One region of the Bradyrhizobium sp. MOS001 genome, then DNA from elsewhere that is predicted to be linked to it. Evidence: predicted binding sites of a transcription regulator. Region 1 holds the regulator's gene; each other region holds the start of a gene.

The links. Region 1 encodes LexA, which represses DNA repair genes until DNA is damaged. Its sites were predicted from a motif close to TGTTCNNNNTGTGTTCNG; they were not measured.
Region 2: the regulator LexA is predicted to act here: its motif matches at 1,516-1,533, upstream of CT676_RS15435 (DNA repair protein).
Region 3: the regulator LexA is predicted to act here: its motif matches at 1,782-1,799, upstream of ruvC (crossover junction endodeoxyribonuclease RuvC).
Region 4: the regulator LexA is predicted to act here: its motif matches at 1,732-1,749, upstream of rmuC (DNA recombination protein RmuC).

What each region holds. Positions count from the first base shown of each region.
Region 1 is NZ_SPVJ01000001.1:627,072-631,280, reverse strand. It holds gene CT676_RS03030 (GAF domain-containing protein) at 1-438, opposite strand, end outside; gene CT676_RS43850 (hypothetical protein) at 663-1,097, opposite strand; gene CT676_RS03020 (hypothetical protein) at 1,290-1,550, opposite strand; gene lexA (transcriptional repressor LexA) at 1,758-2,459, opposite strand; gene glp (gephyrin-like molybdotransferase Glp) at 2,636-3,847, opposite strand; gene CT676_RS03005 (hypothetical protein) at 4,079-4,209, opposite strand, start outside.
Region 2 is NZ_SPVJ01000009.1:108,919-113,127, reverse strand. It holds gene CT676_RS15445 (UdgX family uracil-DNA binding protein) at 1-200, opposite strand, end outside; gene CT676_RS15440 (putative DNA modification/repair radical SAM protein) at 200-1,435, opposite strand; gene CT676_RS15435 (DNA repair protein) at 1,599-2,381, shown strand; gene CT676_RS15430 (DNA polymerase Y family protein) at 2,284-3,870, shown strand; gene CT676_RS15425 (error-prone DNA polymerase) at 3,867-4,209, shown strand, end outside.
Region 3 is NZ_SPVJ01000006.1:253,010-257,218, forward strand. It holds gene CT676_RS12175 (methyl-accepting chemotaxis protein) at 1-631, opposite strand, end outside; gene CT676_RS12180 (YebC/PmpR family DNA-binding transcriptional regulator) at 845-1,591, shown strand; gene ruvC (crossover junction endodeoxyribonuclease RuvC) at 1,830-2,357, shown strand; gene ruvA (Holliday junction branch migration protein RuvA) at 2,500-3,117, shown strand; gene CT676_RS12200 (hypothetical protein) at 3,114-3,644, shown strand; gene ruvB (Holliday junction branch migration DNA helicase RuvB) at 3,641-4,209, shown strand, end outside.
Region 4 is NZ_SPVJ01000032.1:21,527-25,735, forward strand. It holds gene CT676_RS29610 (AmpG family muropeptide MFS transporter) at 1-417, opposite strand, end outside; gene rmuC (DNA recombination protein RmuC) at 501-1,700, opposite strand; gene def (peptide deformylase) at 1,872-2,396, shown strand; gene fmt (methionyl-tRNA formyltransferase) at 2,613-3,536, shown strand; gene truA (tRNA pseudouridine(38-40) synthase TruA) at 3,656-4,209, shown strand, end outside.

The DNA.
Region 1 (4,209 bases):
GGTGTGGCGGGAGTTGAATTCGAACATGTCGGCGGTGCCGTAATAGCCGTCGACGAGCCCCATCTCGTGGGAGGTTTCGGCATCGTTGTGCCAGAGCTCGATCGCGCCGACATGGGCCTCGTCATCGCCGCAGAACAGCACCATGACGGCTTGCAGGAATTCGCCTGAAAACACGGGCACCGCCACGCCGCAGGTCAGCCCGGCGGCGATGGCCTGATCGGTCCGCTTGAAATAGGAATCGGTGAATCTGGTGAGGATCACAGGGTGGCCGCTGGCCCAGGCCTTGCCGGGAAGCCCCTCGTCATATGCGAAGTGCAAATCTTCGCTCACGTCCCTAAACGCGGACAACCCTTCGCCGTAGAGGCCGCCGCCGAATTCCAGCCGCATGCGCGTGCGGTCAGGCACCCAGAGTTCAACGACGCGAATGAAGGTCTTCATCGAACGTGCCCGCCGTCCCAAACCGCACCAAGCATCGGCCATTTGGCTGCGGAACGGACGTTCAAAATTCAGGCAGGACAGCGCAAACTTCGTGCGGTGGGAGGCGCAACGGCGTGGTCCGCCCGATGGCGTTTCGCGGGGCACGAGCAACACCATCTCGCCGGCCTCGGCCGGCGATGGCGATTTTCAATCCTGGCCCGACCTGCCGGTCGGGAATGGCGATGTCAGCCGATCGGCAGGCGGGTGATGGTTGGCCGGCTGTCGGTGATGGTCTGCGGCTTGTGCTCGCGATCGCCGAGCGGCTGGGTCACCGGTAGCTGCAGCACGGTCGCACGCTGGCCTTCGACCAGCTGCGTCACCAGCACGGATTTGCCGTCGGGGAATTCGATCGCATCATGATGGCGATCGGGAATGTGCGGATCGATCTTGCCGAACTTGCCGACGCGCGAATTGACGGTGCGCGTCCAGATCCAGCGATTGTCGTAGCGGACGTTGTCGGCGAAGGCGAGCTCCGTTCCCGGGAGCAGGCAGACCGCGACGGTCGGATCGGCCGCGGAGGCAAAGCCGCGCGTCGAGGTGCCGCGGAAAGTTGTCGTGACGATCGTCTCGCCGACTTCGGCGGGACGCGACGCGACGGCATGCAGGCTGTAGTCACACATCGGGTGCTCCTCATGCAGGGATGGCGACCCACGTCTCTTAATCGAGGCGCAGGCCTCTATCAGAGTGGAAATACCAAACGTTCTGCCGGGTTGTAGGCAAATCTACGGCTCGCCGCCGCAGGCCGCAATCACATTAACTTTCCCGAATCCGCCAGGAACAAAGCCCGCCCCTTTGCATTCTGCAGGCGCGTGTCAGCGCCCCGCAGGCGCCGACCAGCCGGAATAGTGCCAGCCCGGCCGCGACGGTTGGTCGACGGCGTCGAGGGCCTTGCGGACTTGCTCGCTTACGGCGGTGTCCTTGCGGACATGGGGCCGCGATTGCGCGGCCAAGGCTTGCACGGCCAAGGCTTGCACGGCCAAGGCTTGTACGTCCAAGGCTTGTACGTCCAAGGCTTGCGACGCTGATGCTGCGATCAGCGCCACAGCAATTGTGCTCAGAACGATCCGGCGCATGACTTCTCCTCGAACCTGAAGGCCGCGAAGCAGGGCTGCTTCGTGCGGCGTGCCGAGGATTTACCGCTGGAGGAGGGGCCGGATAATCTGCGCGAAACCAGAAAGACTATCCAGCGGAAGCGGACAATCGTCCGCTCCAATCTCGGATCGGCGCCGCCGATCGAAAGCGCGCGGGGCGCCAAATAACCGATACCGGCACGTCCGGTATCAATACTTCCGGTACAGCCCGATCAGCTTGCCCTGGATCTTCACCCGGTTGGGCGGCAGAATGCGGACCTCATAGGCCGCATTGGCGGGCTCGAGCGCGATCGAGGCGCCGCGGCGGCGGAAGCGCTTGAGCGTCGCCTCCTCGTCGTCGATCAGCGCCACCACGATATCGCCGGTATCGGCGCTCTCGTTGCGCTGGATCAGCGCCATGTCGCCGTCGAGAATGCCGGCCTCGACCATGGAATCGCCGCGCACTTCGAGCGCGTAATGTTCGCCCGAGCCGAGCATGTCAGGCGGTACGCTGATGGTGTGGCTGCGGGTCTGCAAGGCCTCGATCGGCGTACCGGCCGCGATGCGGCCCATCACGGGGACCGCGACGGGGCGCTCGCCCTCGTCCGCCGGCGGGCTCGAAGTCGTGCGGACCTTGCCGAGATTGCCTTCGATGACGCTCGGCGTGAAGCCGCGGCGGCTGCCGGCAGCGGCCTGAAGCTCGGGCAGCTTGATCACCTCGATGGCGCGGGCCCGGTTGGGCAGGCGCCGGATGAAGCCGCGCTCCTCGAGCGCAGTGATCAGGCGATGGATGCCCGATTTCGAGCGCAGGTCGAGCGCGTCCTTCATCTCATCGAAGGAGGGCGGCACGCCGCTTTCCTTCAGCCGTTCGCTGATGAACCGCAGGAGCTCGTATTGTTTGCGCGTTAACATCTCGACCAAAATCCCCCGGTTGATGTCGTTCGATTCCGAGACGCTGAATTCAGCAGTAAGCCGCTACATTCTCGAAACAAATCATGAACAGACACTATATGTTCGATACATGTTCCGCAACTGCTTAATTTACCGTGAACGCGACAAAGTTCGCGGAACGCACGCGAACGAAGCGCTCAGACGGGCAGCCGCAAGACCTCGCAAGGCGTGCCGGCTTCGGCCTTCGACGCGAATGGCGCGCGCACGAGAAGTGCCTGTGCCGCAGCGAGATTCGCAAGCAGCGAGGAATCCTGGTGATTGACCGGAAGGGCGACGAGCGTGCCGTCATCGCGGAGCTCGAGGCGTGCGCGCAGGTAATCCTCGCGCTGGTCGTTGGCGCCGACATCGCGGCCGAGCACCGCGCGTTCGCGGCGGTGATGAATCATCGAACGGCCCGAAAGCGCGCGAATCAACGGCACCATGAACAGGAAGCCGCAAACGTAGGATGACACGGGATTGCCGGGCAGGCCGATCACGCGCATCGCGCCGAGCCGCCCGTTCATCATCGGCTTGCCCGGCCGCATCGCTATCTTCCAGAACGCCATCGAGATACCTTCGTCCCTCAGCGCCTGCTGGACCAGATCGTGGTCCCCGACCGACGCGCCGCCGGTCGTGATCAGGATGTCGGCGCCGCTCTCCCGCGCGCGGCCGATGCCGGCCGTGGTGGCCTCCAGCGTATCGGCGGCAACGCCGAGGTCGATGGTATCGGCGCCCTCGCTGCGGGCGAGCGCGTGCAGGGCGTAGCCGTTGGAATAGACGATCTGGCCGTGGCCCGGCGTCGTACCCGGCATCACCAGCTCGTCGCCGGTCGCGAGGATCGCGACCTTCGGGCGTCGCCGGACTGGCAATTGCGGGTAATTCATGCCGGCGGCGAGCGCGAGGTCGCGCTCGGTGAGCCGGGCTCCCTTGCGCAGCAGCACGTCGCCTTCCGAGAAGTCGACGCCGGCGGGGCGGATGTGCCGCCCCGTTACGGCGGCTTCCTTGATCGTTATGCGCTTGCCGTCCGCGATCGTGTCCTCCTGGATCACGACCGCATCAGCGCCATCGGGAACGACACCGCCGGTGAAGATACGCACGGCCTCGCCGGCGCCGACCGATCCCGCAAACGGGCGGCCCGCCGCGACCTCGCCAATCAGGGTGAGCTGGGAGTCGATCTTCGCCGCATCGACCGCGCGCACCGCATAGCCGTCCATTGCCGACATCGCCTGCGGCGGCTGCGTGCGCCGCGCGGCGACGTCGCGCGCGAGCACGCGGTGGAAGGCTGCGTCGAGCGCGATCATCTCTTCAGGCAGCGGCTCTGCGCCCGCCAGCACCGCAGCGAGCGCGTCGGAAACCGGCATCAGGGCCACGGGTGAAAACTCCTGCTGGGCCCGTTCGGGCAAATCGGCGGCGAGAGTTCTAGCCGAGTGCAGGCGCAGAGGCAAAACAGTGGCCGCGCAGGATGATTTATCCTGCGTCATCCGCTCTGCGATGAAGGGTGAGCATCAAGTCCGCCGCGGCATGATCCAGAAGGCGAGACAGACCGGTACGAGGATGGCCATGGCGAGGACGAGAAGGACGAGAGCCACGGCCAGCATCGGTCAACTCCCCGGCGGCTTGTACGGACTGACGTCCGGCGCTGCGGGGCCCTGATCCTTGTCAGGCAGCGGGTCGGCCTGGGATTTCAGGTCGGCGGCCTTGCTGATCAGTTTTGCGGAGAGGTCAGAATCCG
Region 2 (4,209 bases), on a different contig from region 1:
ACGAATTTTGCCGAGACGTTAAAGGTGCTGTCGTTCACCTCAAATATCGGAGACGGGGAGGGCGGTGCAAACAGCTCGGCTTCGCCGCCTTGTACGGTCCAGGTGACATCGGTTGGCTGCACATGATGCAGCACGAGGCTACGCGCGGCTTTGCGCCAGCCGTCGAAATCGGTTTCGGTGTCGAGGGTGATGTACTGCATCAGAAGCCAAACCCCAATTGTGTTGCCTTCGGCTTGAACCGTTCGATCAGCCGCGCCTCGTCGAGGCGATGCGGCGCGGGCCGGTGATCGCTGAGGACGATGAATGGCAGCGCCTTGTTGCGGGGCACATGCAGCCGCGCGAGATCGGAGAGGCGGATCGTGGTGGTGCGCCGCGTCGCGATGATGCGTTCGACCGCCTTGGTGCCGAAGCCCGGCACGCGCAACAGCTCCTCGCGGCTGGCGCGGTTGACGTCGAGCGGGAAGCGGTCGCGATGGCGCAGCGCCCAGGCGAGCTTCGGATCGATGTCGAGCGGCAGCATCGCGCTGTCGTCAACGATCTCCGCAACGTCGAAACCGTAGAACCGCATCAGCCAGTCGGCCTGGTAAAGCCGGTGCTCGCGCAGCAGCGGCGGCTGTACCAGAGGCAAAGCGCGGCTGGCATCGGGGATCGGGCTGAAGGCGGAGTAATAGACGCGCCGCAGCCGGTAGGAGCCATAGAGATTGGAGCTGGTGTGCAGGATGGTGTGATCAGAGGCCGCGTCGGCGCCGACGATCATCTGTGTGCTCTGTCCGGCGGGCGCGAAGCGCTGCGGCCTGGCCTTCGTCTTTGTGCTGCGGTTTTCCTCGGCCTCGTCGAGCTTCAGCCGCAGCCGGCCCATGGTGCGGCGGATCGCGCGCACATCCTTTTCCGGTGCGTATTGCTGCAGGCTCGTCTCCTCAGGCATCTCGATGTTGATGGAGAGGCGATCTGCATATTTGCCGGCTTCCGCGATCAGCGCGTCGTCGGCCTCGGGAATGGTCTTGAGATGGATGTAGCCGCGGAAGTGATGCTCCTCGCGCAGTTTGCGCGCGACGCTGACCACCTGCTCCATGGTGTAGTCGGGGCTGCGGATGATGCCGGAGGAGAGAAACAGGCCCTCGATGTAATTGCGCCGGTAGAAGTCGAGCGTGAGCTTGACCACTTCGTCGATGGTGAAGCGGGCACGCGGCACGTTGGAGGAGGCGCGGTTGACGCAATAAAGGCAGTCGTAATTGCAGGCGTTGGTCAGGAGCACTTTGAGCAGCGAGATGCAGCGTCCGTCCGGCGCGTAGGAATGGCAGATGCCCATGCCCGGCGCGGTCGAGCCCATGCCCTTGCCATCGCTGGAATCCCGCTTCTCGGTGCCGCTGGAGGCGCACGACGCGTCGTATTTGGCGGCATCAGCCAGAATCTCCAGCTTGCGTTGTACGTCCATCGTGGAATCCCTTTGATTCAGCTTACGAATCCGGATGAGCACCAATTCGATTGACTCCCCGGCCGCTGTTAGCTTTATATTAGAACATATCATGAACAAATGAGCCAGCCGTAGGTTCTTATTTTTGAGAACCTCGGCAATCACCTCTGAAGGAGCGGCGTATATGAGCGGCGCACGGATGAACGCGCTTGCGACCTTGCGCGGCCAGATCGAGCGCATCGAGACGGCGGAGGTCGTGCATCAGCACGATCGCGTCGCGCTCGGCCACGACGAGGTCGACAGCGCGCTGAAGGGCGGGCTCGCGCGCGCGGTGATCCACGAGGTGTTTTGCGAGGGCCGGCAGGGAACCGCCGCGACGGGTTTTGTCATGGGGCTTGCGGGGCGTGTCTCGCGGCGCCGGCCGCTGCTGTGGGTGCGGCAGGATTTTTCGGAACTCGAGACCGGCGCGCTGTCGATGAGCGGGCTTGCCGAGATCGGTCTCGATCCGCGCCGCGTGGTGATGGTGCGCGCCGCCGATGTCGAGAGCGCGTTGCGGACCTCGGCCGATGCGCTCGCCTGCGACGCGCTTGGCGCCGTTGTGCTCGAGCTCTGGGGTGAGACGCGGCAGTTCGATCTCGTGGCGAGCCGCAAGCTGACACTGGCCGCGCAAGGCTCCGGTGTCACCGGCCTGATGTTGCGGATGGCCGCGCAGCCGCTGCCCTCGACCGCGGAGACGCGGTGGATGTTGCGCGCGGCGCATTCGCCGCCGGGCCCGGCATGGAGCTCCTGGGGCGCGCCGCGCTTCGATGCCGAACTCTTGCGCAATCGTCATGGCCCGTGCGGCCGGTGGATCATGGAATGGAAATGTGATGAGTGCCAGTTCTCTGAACCGTCGACGTATCCTCAGCCTGTGGCTGCCGCGCCTGCCCATCGATCGGATTCAGCGGTTCTTCGGCGCGCTGGGTAAGACCAATGATCCGAGCATCGTTGTCATCAAGGACAACAATGCGCTGGTGATCCATGCGCTGGACGAAGCCGCCGAGCGCCTCGGCTTGCACATCGGCCAGCCCCTGGCCAATGCACGGGCGATGTGTCCGGACTTGAAAGTGTTCGACGCCGATGTCGTGGCCGATGCGAAGACGCTCAGCGACGTCGCCGACTGGTGCGACCGCTTCACGCCGCTGGTGGCGCTCGATCCGCCGTACGGGCTGTTTCTGGACATCACCGGCTGCGCGCATCTGTTCGGCGGCGAGGCTGCGTTGTTGCAGACCTTCGTCCGCGCGCTCGCCCGTCAGGGTTTTGCCGTCAGCGCGGCGATCGCCGGCACCTCGGTCTGTGCGCGCACGCTGACGCGGCAGGCCTCCGGCACCATCGTCGCCGATGGCGGGGAGGCGGCGGCGATCAGCCGGCTGCCGGTATCCGCGCTTGGTGCGGGCGAGGCCATCACCACTGGTCTGCGCCGCGCCGGCCTGAAAACCATCGGCGATGTCGCCTCGCGCGAGCCGCATGAGATCACGGCGCGGTTCGGCGCGCGGTTCTCCACGCTGCTCGCGCATGCGCAGGGGCATGGCGATGCCCCGATCAATCCGCGCAAACCGCTGCCGGATTATATCGTGGAGAAGCGCTTTGCCGAACCGATCGCCACCGACACCATGATCGCGCTGACGCTGTCGCGGCTCGCCGACACGCTGATCGCGTCCATGGAGAAGCAGGGCAAGGGCGCGCGGCGCCTGGAAGCCGCCTTCTTTCGTACCGACGGCGTGGTGCGCGCGATCATGGTCGAGACCGGGCGGCCGGTGACGCAAAGCAAAGTCATCGACCGGCTGTTTCGCGAACGTCTCGATGCGCTCGCCGATCCGCTGGATCCCGGCTTTGGTTTCGACATGGTGCGGCTGTCGGCGAGCCGCACCGAGATCGTGGTGCAGGAGCAGCGCGATCTCGACGCCCATGTCCATGACAATGACGAGCTCGCCGCGCTGATCGACCGCATCGCCGCGCGCATCGGCGGAAAGCGCGTCGTCGTGCATTTGCCTGAGGATACCCATATCCCCGAATGTGCGGTGCTGGCCGCGCCTGCCCAGCACCATCTCGCCGTGGCCATGCAGGCCGAATGGCCGGCGCGCGCCGAGAGCGAGCCGCCGCTGCGCCCCCTGCGGCTGTTCGACAGACCGGAGCCGATCAAGGTGCCGTTCGCGACCGTGCCGGACGGCCCGCCGCATCAGTTCACCTGGCGGCGTGCGCTGCATGCGGTGGTGCGGGTGGAAGGGCCCGAGCGCATCGCGATGGAATGGTGGCGGCAGGACGGCAAGCAATTGACGCGGGATTATTTCCGCATCGAGGATGCCGAAGGCCTGCGCTTCTGGATCTTTCGCGACGGTCTTTACGAAGGAGAGGTGTTCGACGACGAAGGCAAACCCATTCCCCCCAACTGGTATGTGCACGGTCTCTTCGCATGACCACGCCCGCTTATGCCGAGATCGGCATCACCACCAACTTCTCCTTCCTGCGCGGCGGCTCGGATCCGCGCGCCTATGTGCATCAGGCGAGCATCCTCGGCATTCCCGTGATCGGCATTGCCGACCACAACACGCTCGCCGGCGTGGTGCGCGCCTACAAGGAGCTCGACAATGACAAGGTGCTGCACAAGCCGAAATTGCTGATCGGCGCGCGCATCGTCTTCATCGACGGCACGCCCGACATTTTTGTCTATCCGCGCGACCGCGCCGCCTATGGCCGGCTGTGCCAGCTCCTCACCAGAGGCAAGCGCGGCGACGACATCACGCGGATCGAGAAGG
Region 3 (4,209 bases), on a different contig from region 1:
CGTCGATCTTCCTGGTGATCTCCTCCGTCGCGCCCTGGGTCTGCACCGCGAGCGCCTTCACTTCGGTGGCGACGACCGCAAAGCCCTTGCCGGCCGCGCCCGCACGCGCGGCCTCGATGGTCGAGTTGAGCGCGAGCAGCGTCGTCTGCCGCGCAATCTGCGCAATCAGATTGACGACATTGCCGATGGCGGCGGAGGATTCGCGCAGGCGGTCGACATTGGCGCGGGCTTCCTGCGCCGCAGCGCTGGCTTCGTCGGCGAGCTTGCCGGCCTCGCGCACCTGCGCGCCGATGCCTTGGGCGGACTGGGTGAACTTGTCGGCGGCGTGGGCGAAGGTGGAGGCGGTCGATTGCGCCGCATTGGTGCGGCCGGTGAGGGCGTCGGTGCGCCCGCGAATATCCGCGAGCGTTGCCGCGGTCGCCTCCGCGCCGCCGGCGACCGAATTGGCGGCCCGCTCGAGCTGGCGGATCATGGCGCCGAGCTCGAGTTCCAGCAGTTCCAGGATTTCCCTGGCGGAATCGCCCTCGGCCGACGGGGCAGGCGCGGGATCGACCGGCGACGGCGCGGCCTGTGGGGGTGCCACGGGCGCGGACAAGTCGGGCAGACGCTTCCGGAACAATGCGAACGCCATCAGGTCACTCTTGTCGGGGAACGGGCGGTTGCTATTTTCGCAAGCCGGAATGAAATCAGGGTTAACGGTGCCTGACTGATGCCGACTCTTGGGCACGGGCCACTACGGTATTACCTTAAAGTCGTAGAGCCTCTTTCATTCCGGTGGGTTGGCGGCCTATAAGGCCGCGCTTCCCACGCTCACCTTTGGCGCACGATTCCTGACGAGACACGCATGGCCGGACATTCCCAATTCAAGAACATCATGCACCGCAAGGGGCGGCAGGATGCCCAGAAGTCGAAGCTGTTCGGCAAGCTGGCGCGGGAAATCACCGTCGCGGCCAAGCTGGGCACGCCCGACCCCAACATGAACCCGCGCCTGCGCGCCGCCATCATCGCGGCGCGCCAGGAGAACATGCCGAAGGACAATATCGAGCGCGCCGTCAAGAAGGCGCTCGGCAATGAGGGCGAGAACTATGACGAGATCCGCTACGAGGGTTACGGCCCCGGCGGCGTCGCCGTCATCGTCGAGGCGCTGACCGACAACCGCAACCGCGCCGCCTCCGACATCCGCTCCTTCTTCACCAAATCGGGCGGCAATCTCGGCGAAACCGGCTCGGTCTCCTTCATGTTCGACCGCACCGGCATCATCGAATACGACCGCAGCGTCGCCTCCGACGACGCCGTGCTGGATGCCGCGATCGAGGCCGGCGCCGACGACGTCGTATCGAGCGAAGGCGGACACGAGATCTACGCCTCGACCGAAGGCTATCGCGACGTCGCCAAGGCGCTGGAAGCCAAGTTCGGCGAGCCGCGCAAGGCCGCCCTGATCTGGAAGCCGCAGAATACGGTCGCGGTCGACGACGAGACCGGCGAGAAGCTTTTGAAGCTGATGGACCTGCTCAACGAGCACGACGACGTCCAGCACGTCTACGCCAATTTCGAGGTGTCGGACGCGCTGTTGGCGAAGATGGGCGGCTGAGGTCGCCACCAGCCCCAGATTCTGCTGTCGTCGCCCGGCTTGACCGGGCGACCCAGTATTCCAGAGACGTCAGAGGGAAACGGAGAAGCCGCGGCGTACTGGATACCCCGCTTTCGCGGGGTATGACCGCGTGTCTTGTGGTCGTCATCGCGGGCACCCAATCGCGACACCCCACTTCCCCTGTTACTTCCGTTCTGTTTCTGTTTCCCCCACCGCAGCCAGCCGCTATCACTGGCCCATGACTGCGCTCCCGATTCGTGGCCCCGTTCGCATCATCGGCATCGACCCCGGCCTGCGCCGCACCGGCTGGGGCGTGATCGAGGCCGAGGGCAATCGTTTGATCTACGTCGCCTGCGGCTCGGTGGAACCACCGGACGATTTGCCGCTGGCGAGCCGGCTGCTCGCAATCCATGAGGGGCTTGCGGCCGTCCTGTCCGGTCACAAGCCGATGGAAGCCGCGGTCGAGCAGACCTTTGTGAACAAGGACGGCGTCGCGACGCTGAAGCTCGGCCAGGCCCGCGGCGTCGCCATGCTGGCGCCCGCGATGTTCGGCATTACCGTCGCCGAATACGCGCCGAACCAGGTCAAGAAGACGGTGGTCGGCGCCGGCCACGCCGACAAGCACCAGATCGCGATGATGCTGAAGATCTTGCTGCCGAAAGCCGAGCCGCCGTCAGCGGACGCCGCCGACGCGCTCGCCATCGCCATTACCCACGCCCATCATCGCCAAAGCACGGCGCTCAGGCTGAAGGTGGTGGGGATATGATCGATCGCCATGCATCGCCGGCGTCATGCCCGGGCTTGTCCCGGGCATCCACGTTCTTTCTCGCCGATGTCAAAGGCGTGGATGGCCGGGTCAAGCCCGGCCATGACGAGAGAGAAGTGCCTGCCGTAGCCGAGGTCCCGAGATGATCGGCAAGCTCAAAGGCCTGATCGATTCCTACGGCGAGGATTATGTGCTCCTCGACGTCGGCGGCGTTGGCTATCAGGTGCATTGCTCGGCCCGCACGCTGCAGCATCTACCCTCGCCCGGCGAGGCCGCGGTGCTGTCGATCGAGACCTATGTCCGCGAGGATCAAATAAAACTGTTCGGCTTCCGCACCGACCAGGAGCGCGAATGGTTTCGCCTGCTTCAGACCGTGCAGGGCGTCGGCGCCAAGGTCGCGCTTGCCGTGCTCGGCACGCTGGCGCCTTCCGACCTCGCCAACGCGATTGCGCTGCGCGATAAGGCCGCGGTGGCACGCACGCCGGGCGTCGGCCCCAAGGTTGCCGAGCGCATCGTTACCGAGCTGAAGGACAAGGCGCCTGCTTTCGCCAATGTCGATCCCGCCGTCGTGCATCTCGCCGGCGCCGTCGACGACCAGCGCGCGCCGCGCCCGGTGGCAGATGCGATCTCTGCGCTGGTCAATCTCGGCTACGGCCAGCCGCAGGCGGCTGCCGCTATTGCATCCGCATCGCGCAGCGCGGGCGAGAGCGCCGAGACCGCGCAACTCATCCGGCTAGGCCTGAAGGAGCTGTCGAAGTGAGCGCGGCCCACGCCAATCCCGTCGCCGCCCTGTTTCGTCGCCTTTCGCGCGTGGCCGGTATCGTCGTGATTTTCTCCATTGTCGGGCCGCTGACGACCGCCGCGTTGATTGCTGTGACGGTAACGGCGCTCGGCGCCGCGGTGCTGCAGATGTTTCTCGTGTTCCTCGAACTGGAAGCACTGCGTGCCCTGGTTTCGATCGCGGTCGTGCTGTTGGCCATCGTCACGATTCTCGCCTCGTTCCTTCCTGCAGTCGTCGCCGGCCTGATATTTGCGTTGGCGGCGGTCTACGCCGATCTCAACATGATCTGGATGGCGTGGCTCGCCGCGGCCGTGGGCGCGGCCGGCTTCGTCATGGTTGGCATGTTCGTCGTGCCCTCCGAAACCTCGGCGGTGATCGTGCCGAGTGTCCGTTCCGCGCCCGAGGCGCTGAAGCTTTCGGCGATGCTCGCCGTCGTCGCCGTCATTCCGGCCAGCCTGTGCTGGTGGCTCGCGAAACCGCTGCATCGTGTTATCCTGCCCGCATGACCACTCCCCCACGCATCGTCACGCCCGAGCGCCGCTCCGATGACGTCGGCGACACCGCGCTACGTCCGCAATCGCTGTCCGACTTCGTCGGCCAGCAGCAGGCGCGCAAGAACCTCTCGATCTTCATCGAGGCGGCGCGCAAGCGCGGCGAGGCGCTGGATCACGTGCTGTTCGTAGGCCCCCCTGGCCTCGGCAAGACCACGCTGGCGCAGATCGTCGCCAAGGAGCTCGGCGTCGGCTTTCGCGCCACCTCGGGTCCGGTGATCGCCAAGGCCGGCGATCTCGCCGCACTCCTCACCAACCTCGAAGAGCGCGACGTGCTCTTCATCGACGAGATCCATCGGCTCAGCCCGGCGGTGGAAGAGGTGCTCTATCCCGCGATGGAGGACTTTCAGCTCGACCTGATCATCGGCGAGGGCCCGGCGGCACGCTCGGTGAAGATCGAGCTGTCGAAATTCACGCTCGTCGGCGCTACCACGCGCGCCGGCCTCCTCACCAATCCCTTGCGCGACCGCTTCGGCATCCCGGTCCGGCTCAATTTTTACACCATCGAAGAGCTGGAAAG
Region 4 (4,209 bases), on a different contig from region 1:
CGCGACCAGCAGCGCGCCGAGCGCGACGTAGAACGGCGAGCGCGCGGGATCGGTGAGTGCCAGCAGCAGGATCGCGATGATCAGCAGCAATTGCGAGAACAGCAGCCAGCCGCGCCGCCGTCCGAACGCGCGGGTGAACAGCGGCACATGCAGCGCATCCACCAGCGGCGCCCACAGGAATTTCAGCGTGTAGGGCGTGCCGACCAGCGCAAACAGCCCGATGGTCTTGAGGTCGACCCCGGCCTCGCGCATCCACACCAGGAGCGTGGAGCCCGACAGCGCCAGCGGCAGCCCGGACGAGAAGCCGAGGAACAGTACGATCAGCACCCGCGGTTGCAGGTACACGGCCAGGCCGTCACGCCAGGAGGTGGGGGCCGTGTCGGGGCTGGCAGGGGAGGTCGCGTCGGGTGCGGTCATGGGGAGGTGTTAGCAGATTCTGGCTGCCACAAGTGAGGTGTCGTCGCCCGGTCAAGCCGGGCGACGACAGTGTGCCTCAAAACTCACTCCCCCGCCTGGAGCTTCCTCGGGAACAGCTCCGCGGCACCGGTTGCCACCAGATGCGGCCCCTCCGGCGCATCGGTCTTGCTGAAATCGAGCTCCTCGATTCTCCCTGCGCGCTTCTCGATCTTGTCGGCGGAGATCAGCACCTGCCGCACGTCCTCGTTCGCGTCGGCAAAATGCTTCTGGAGCTTCAGCACGCGGTCGCGCAGGCGGCCCAAATCGTCGCCGAGCTTGATCACCTCGGTGCGGATCTGGTCGGCGGCGTCGCGCATGCGCGCGTCTTTCATGATCTGCTGCATCACCTGGATCGCGAGCATCAGCAGCGAAGGCGACACCAGCACGACGCGGGCGCGATAGGCCTTCTGGATCACGTCGTCGAAACCGTCATGGATCTCGGCATAGACCGATTCCGACGGCACGAACATCAGTGCCATCTCCTGGGTCTCGCCGGCGACGAGATATTTGTCGGCGATGTCGCTGACATGCTTCATCACGTCGCCGCGCAGCCGCTGCGTGGCGATGCGCTTCTCCTCGTCGGTGCGCGCATCGTGCAGCGCGGTCATCGCCTCCAGCGGAAATTTTGCGTCGATGCAGAGCGGCCGCTGGTCGGGCAGGAACACCACGCAGTCCGGCCGCTTTCCCGTCGAGAGCGTGAACTGGAACTCGTAGGCGCCCTTCGGCAAGCCGTCCTGGACGATCGCCTCCATCCGCGCCTGGCCGAAGGCGCCGCGCGACTGCTTGTTGGCGAGCACGTCGCGCAAGGTCGTCACCTGCGTGGTGAGGTCGGTCAGGTTCTTGTGCGCGTTGTCGATGATGCCGAGCCGCTCGTGCAGGGCGCGCAGGCTCTCCATGGTGTTGCGCGTCGAGTGTTCCATCGACTGGCCGACCCGATGGGTCACCGAATCCAGCCGCTCGTTGACCGCGCGCGCCATGTCGGCCTGGCGGCCGGCCAGCGCCTGGGTCATGGCGTCGGCTCGGCCGGCAGCCTCGCTCTGGGCGTGCAGCACCTGGCTGAGGCGCTCCTCGAGCTCGTCCGCGCGGATGGCATTGGCCATGGCGAGTTCCGCGCCGCGCCGCCCGGATCGCGCGATCACGACCGCGATCACCACCAGCAGGATGACGACGAGGGCGCCGAAGCCGATCAGCGCATCGATGGTGCGGACCGGCCAGTCGCCAGCCAGGAAAATGATCTCGTTCATGGCGGCCCTTGTAGCCGATTCGACACTCTCCGCGAACGAATAGCGAACGCTTATGGTTAATAGCCCCCTAATTTTTATGGTTAACGAAACCTGAAGTTTTATGGTTAGCGGAGGGTTAACGGAGTTCCTCGCCGCATTGACCGCATCCGGCATGCGGCTTAAATCGCGGCCATGGCCCTCAGAGAAATCATCATCCTGCCCGACAAGCAGCTGCGTCTGGTCTCCAAGCCGATCGAGAAGGTCACGACGGAGATCCGCAAGCTTGCCGACGACATGTTCGAGACCATGTACGACGCGCCCGGCATCGGGCTCGCGGCGATCCAGATCGCGCAGCCCTTGCGGCTGATCACCATGGACCTCGCCAAGCCTGACCCGGACGGCGAGACAAAGCCGGAGCCGCGTGTCTTCATCAACCCTGAAATTATCGCCTCCTCCGAGGATCTGTCGGTCTACGAGGAAGGCTGCCTCTCGATCCCCGAATATTACGAGGAGGTCGAAAGGCCTGCGAAGGTGCGCGTGCGCTTCACCGATCTCGACGGCAAGGTGCACGAGGAGGACGCCGAAGGCCTCTACGCCACCTGCATTCAGCACGAGATCGACCATCTCAACGGCGTGCTGTTCGTCGACTATCTCTCAAAGCTCAAGCGCGACCGCGTGATCAAGAAGTTCGAGAAAGCCGCCAAGCGCGCGGAGTAAGTCATTTGTAAGCGCTGGTGCTGCCGCGAACTCCCGTGCGCTCCCTCCCCCCTTGCGGGGGAGGGCGGGGGAGAGGGGTAGCCCAGCAAAAGGCGCCCGTCGTTTGCGAATGCCAACAATAGGGCGCCCGCGCTAACGCCGAGAGAGCGCGTCGTGTGGCACCCCTCTCCCTAGCCCTCCCCCGCAAGGGGGGAGGGAACATACCGAGTCCTTGTCATGCCCCTCCGCCTCATCTTCATGGGCACGCCCGATTTCTCCGTGCCGACGCTGCTCGAGCTGGTCTCGCATGGCCACGAGATCGCGGCGGTCTATACGCGCGCGCCCAAGCCCGGCGGACGGCGCGGCCTGCAATTGCAGCCGACCCCGGTCGAGGAAGCCGCGCGAAAGCTCGGCGTTCCCGTGCTGACGCCGAAGTCGCTGAAGACGCCCGAAGCGCTCGACGAGTTTCGCGCCTTCGACGCCGATGCCGCCGTCGTCGTCGCCTACGGCATGATCCTGCCGCAGGCGATCCTCGATGCGCCGAAGCTCGGCTGTTACAATCTGCACGCTTCGCTGCTGCCGCGCTGGCGCGGCGCCGCGCCGATCAACCGCGCGATCATGGAAGGCGATGCCGAGAGCGGCGTCATGGTGATGAAGATGGATGTCGGTCTCGACACCGGTGACGTCGCCATGGCCGAGCGCATGGCGATTCCCGACAACATGACCGCGGTCGATCTGCATGACCGCCTCTCCCGGCTCGGTGCCGATCTGATGGTGCGCGCGATGGCCGCGCTCGCCCGCGGCGGGCTCCAGCTCAAGAAGCAGAGCGCGGATGGCGTCACCTACGCCGCCAAGATCGACAAGGCCGAAGCGCGGATCGAATGGACCAAGCCGGCGCACGCCGTGCTGCGCCACATCCACGGCCTGTCGCCGTTTCCCGGCGCCTGGGCCGAGCTTGAGAATGCGCGCGTAAAAATCCTGCGCTGCGAGTTGGCGAAGGGCTCCGGTGCACCCGGCGAGGTGCTCGACGACCAGCTCACGATTGCCTGCGGCGAGGGCGCGATCCGCATCCTCGAGCTCCAGCGCGAGGGCAAGGCGCGGATGCAGGCCACGGACTTTTTGCGCGGCGTGCCGGTGAAGCCGGGAGCCAAATTCACGTAGCGCTGTCATACCCCGCGAAGGCGGGGTATCCAGTACGCCGAGGCTTCTCGGCTGAACAGAGATGTCTCGGAGTACTGGATCGCCCGGTCAAGCCGGGCGATGACACCACCCGGATTGAGATGCCCCGCTACAAGCTCACCATCGAATATGACGGCGCGCCGTTCTTCGGCTGGCAGGTGCAGGACACGCTGCCTTCCGTGCAGGGCGCGTTAGAGGCGGCGGTGAAGGCGATGACCGGCGCGGATCTGCGCGTGCACGGTGCGGGCCGCACCGATGCCGGCGTGCATGCGCGCGGCCAGGTCGCGCATGTCGACATCGACAAGCAGTTTCCGCCGGGCCGTTTTCGCGATGGTCTCAACGCGCATCTGCGCCCGCATCCAATTGCGGTGCTGGAGGCCGAGATCGTCCCTGACACCTTCGAGGCGCGGTTCTCGGCCGTGAAGCGGCACTACCGCTACCGCGTCGTCAACACCCGCGCCAATCTCGCGCTTGATATCGGTCACGCCTGGCGCGTGCCGCGCCGGCTCGATGCCGATGCGATGCATGCGGCGGCACAACGTCTGCTCGGCAAACACGACTTCACGACGTTTCGCGACACCGAGTGCCAGGCCAAGTCGCCGGAGAAAACGCTCGACCAGCTCGACGTGCACCGCGACGGCCGCGAGATCACGAT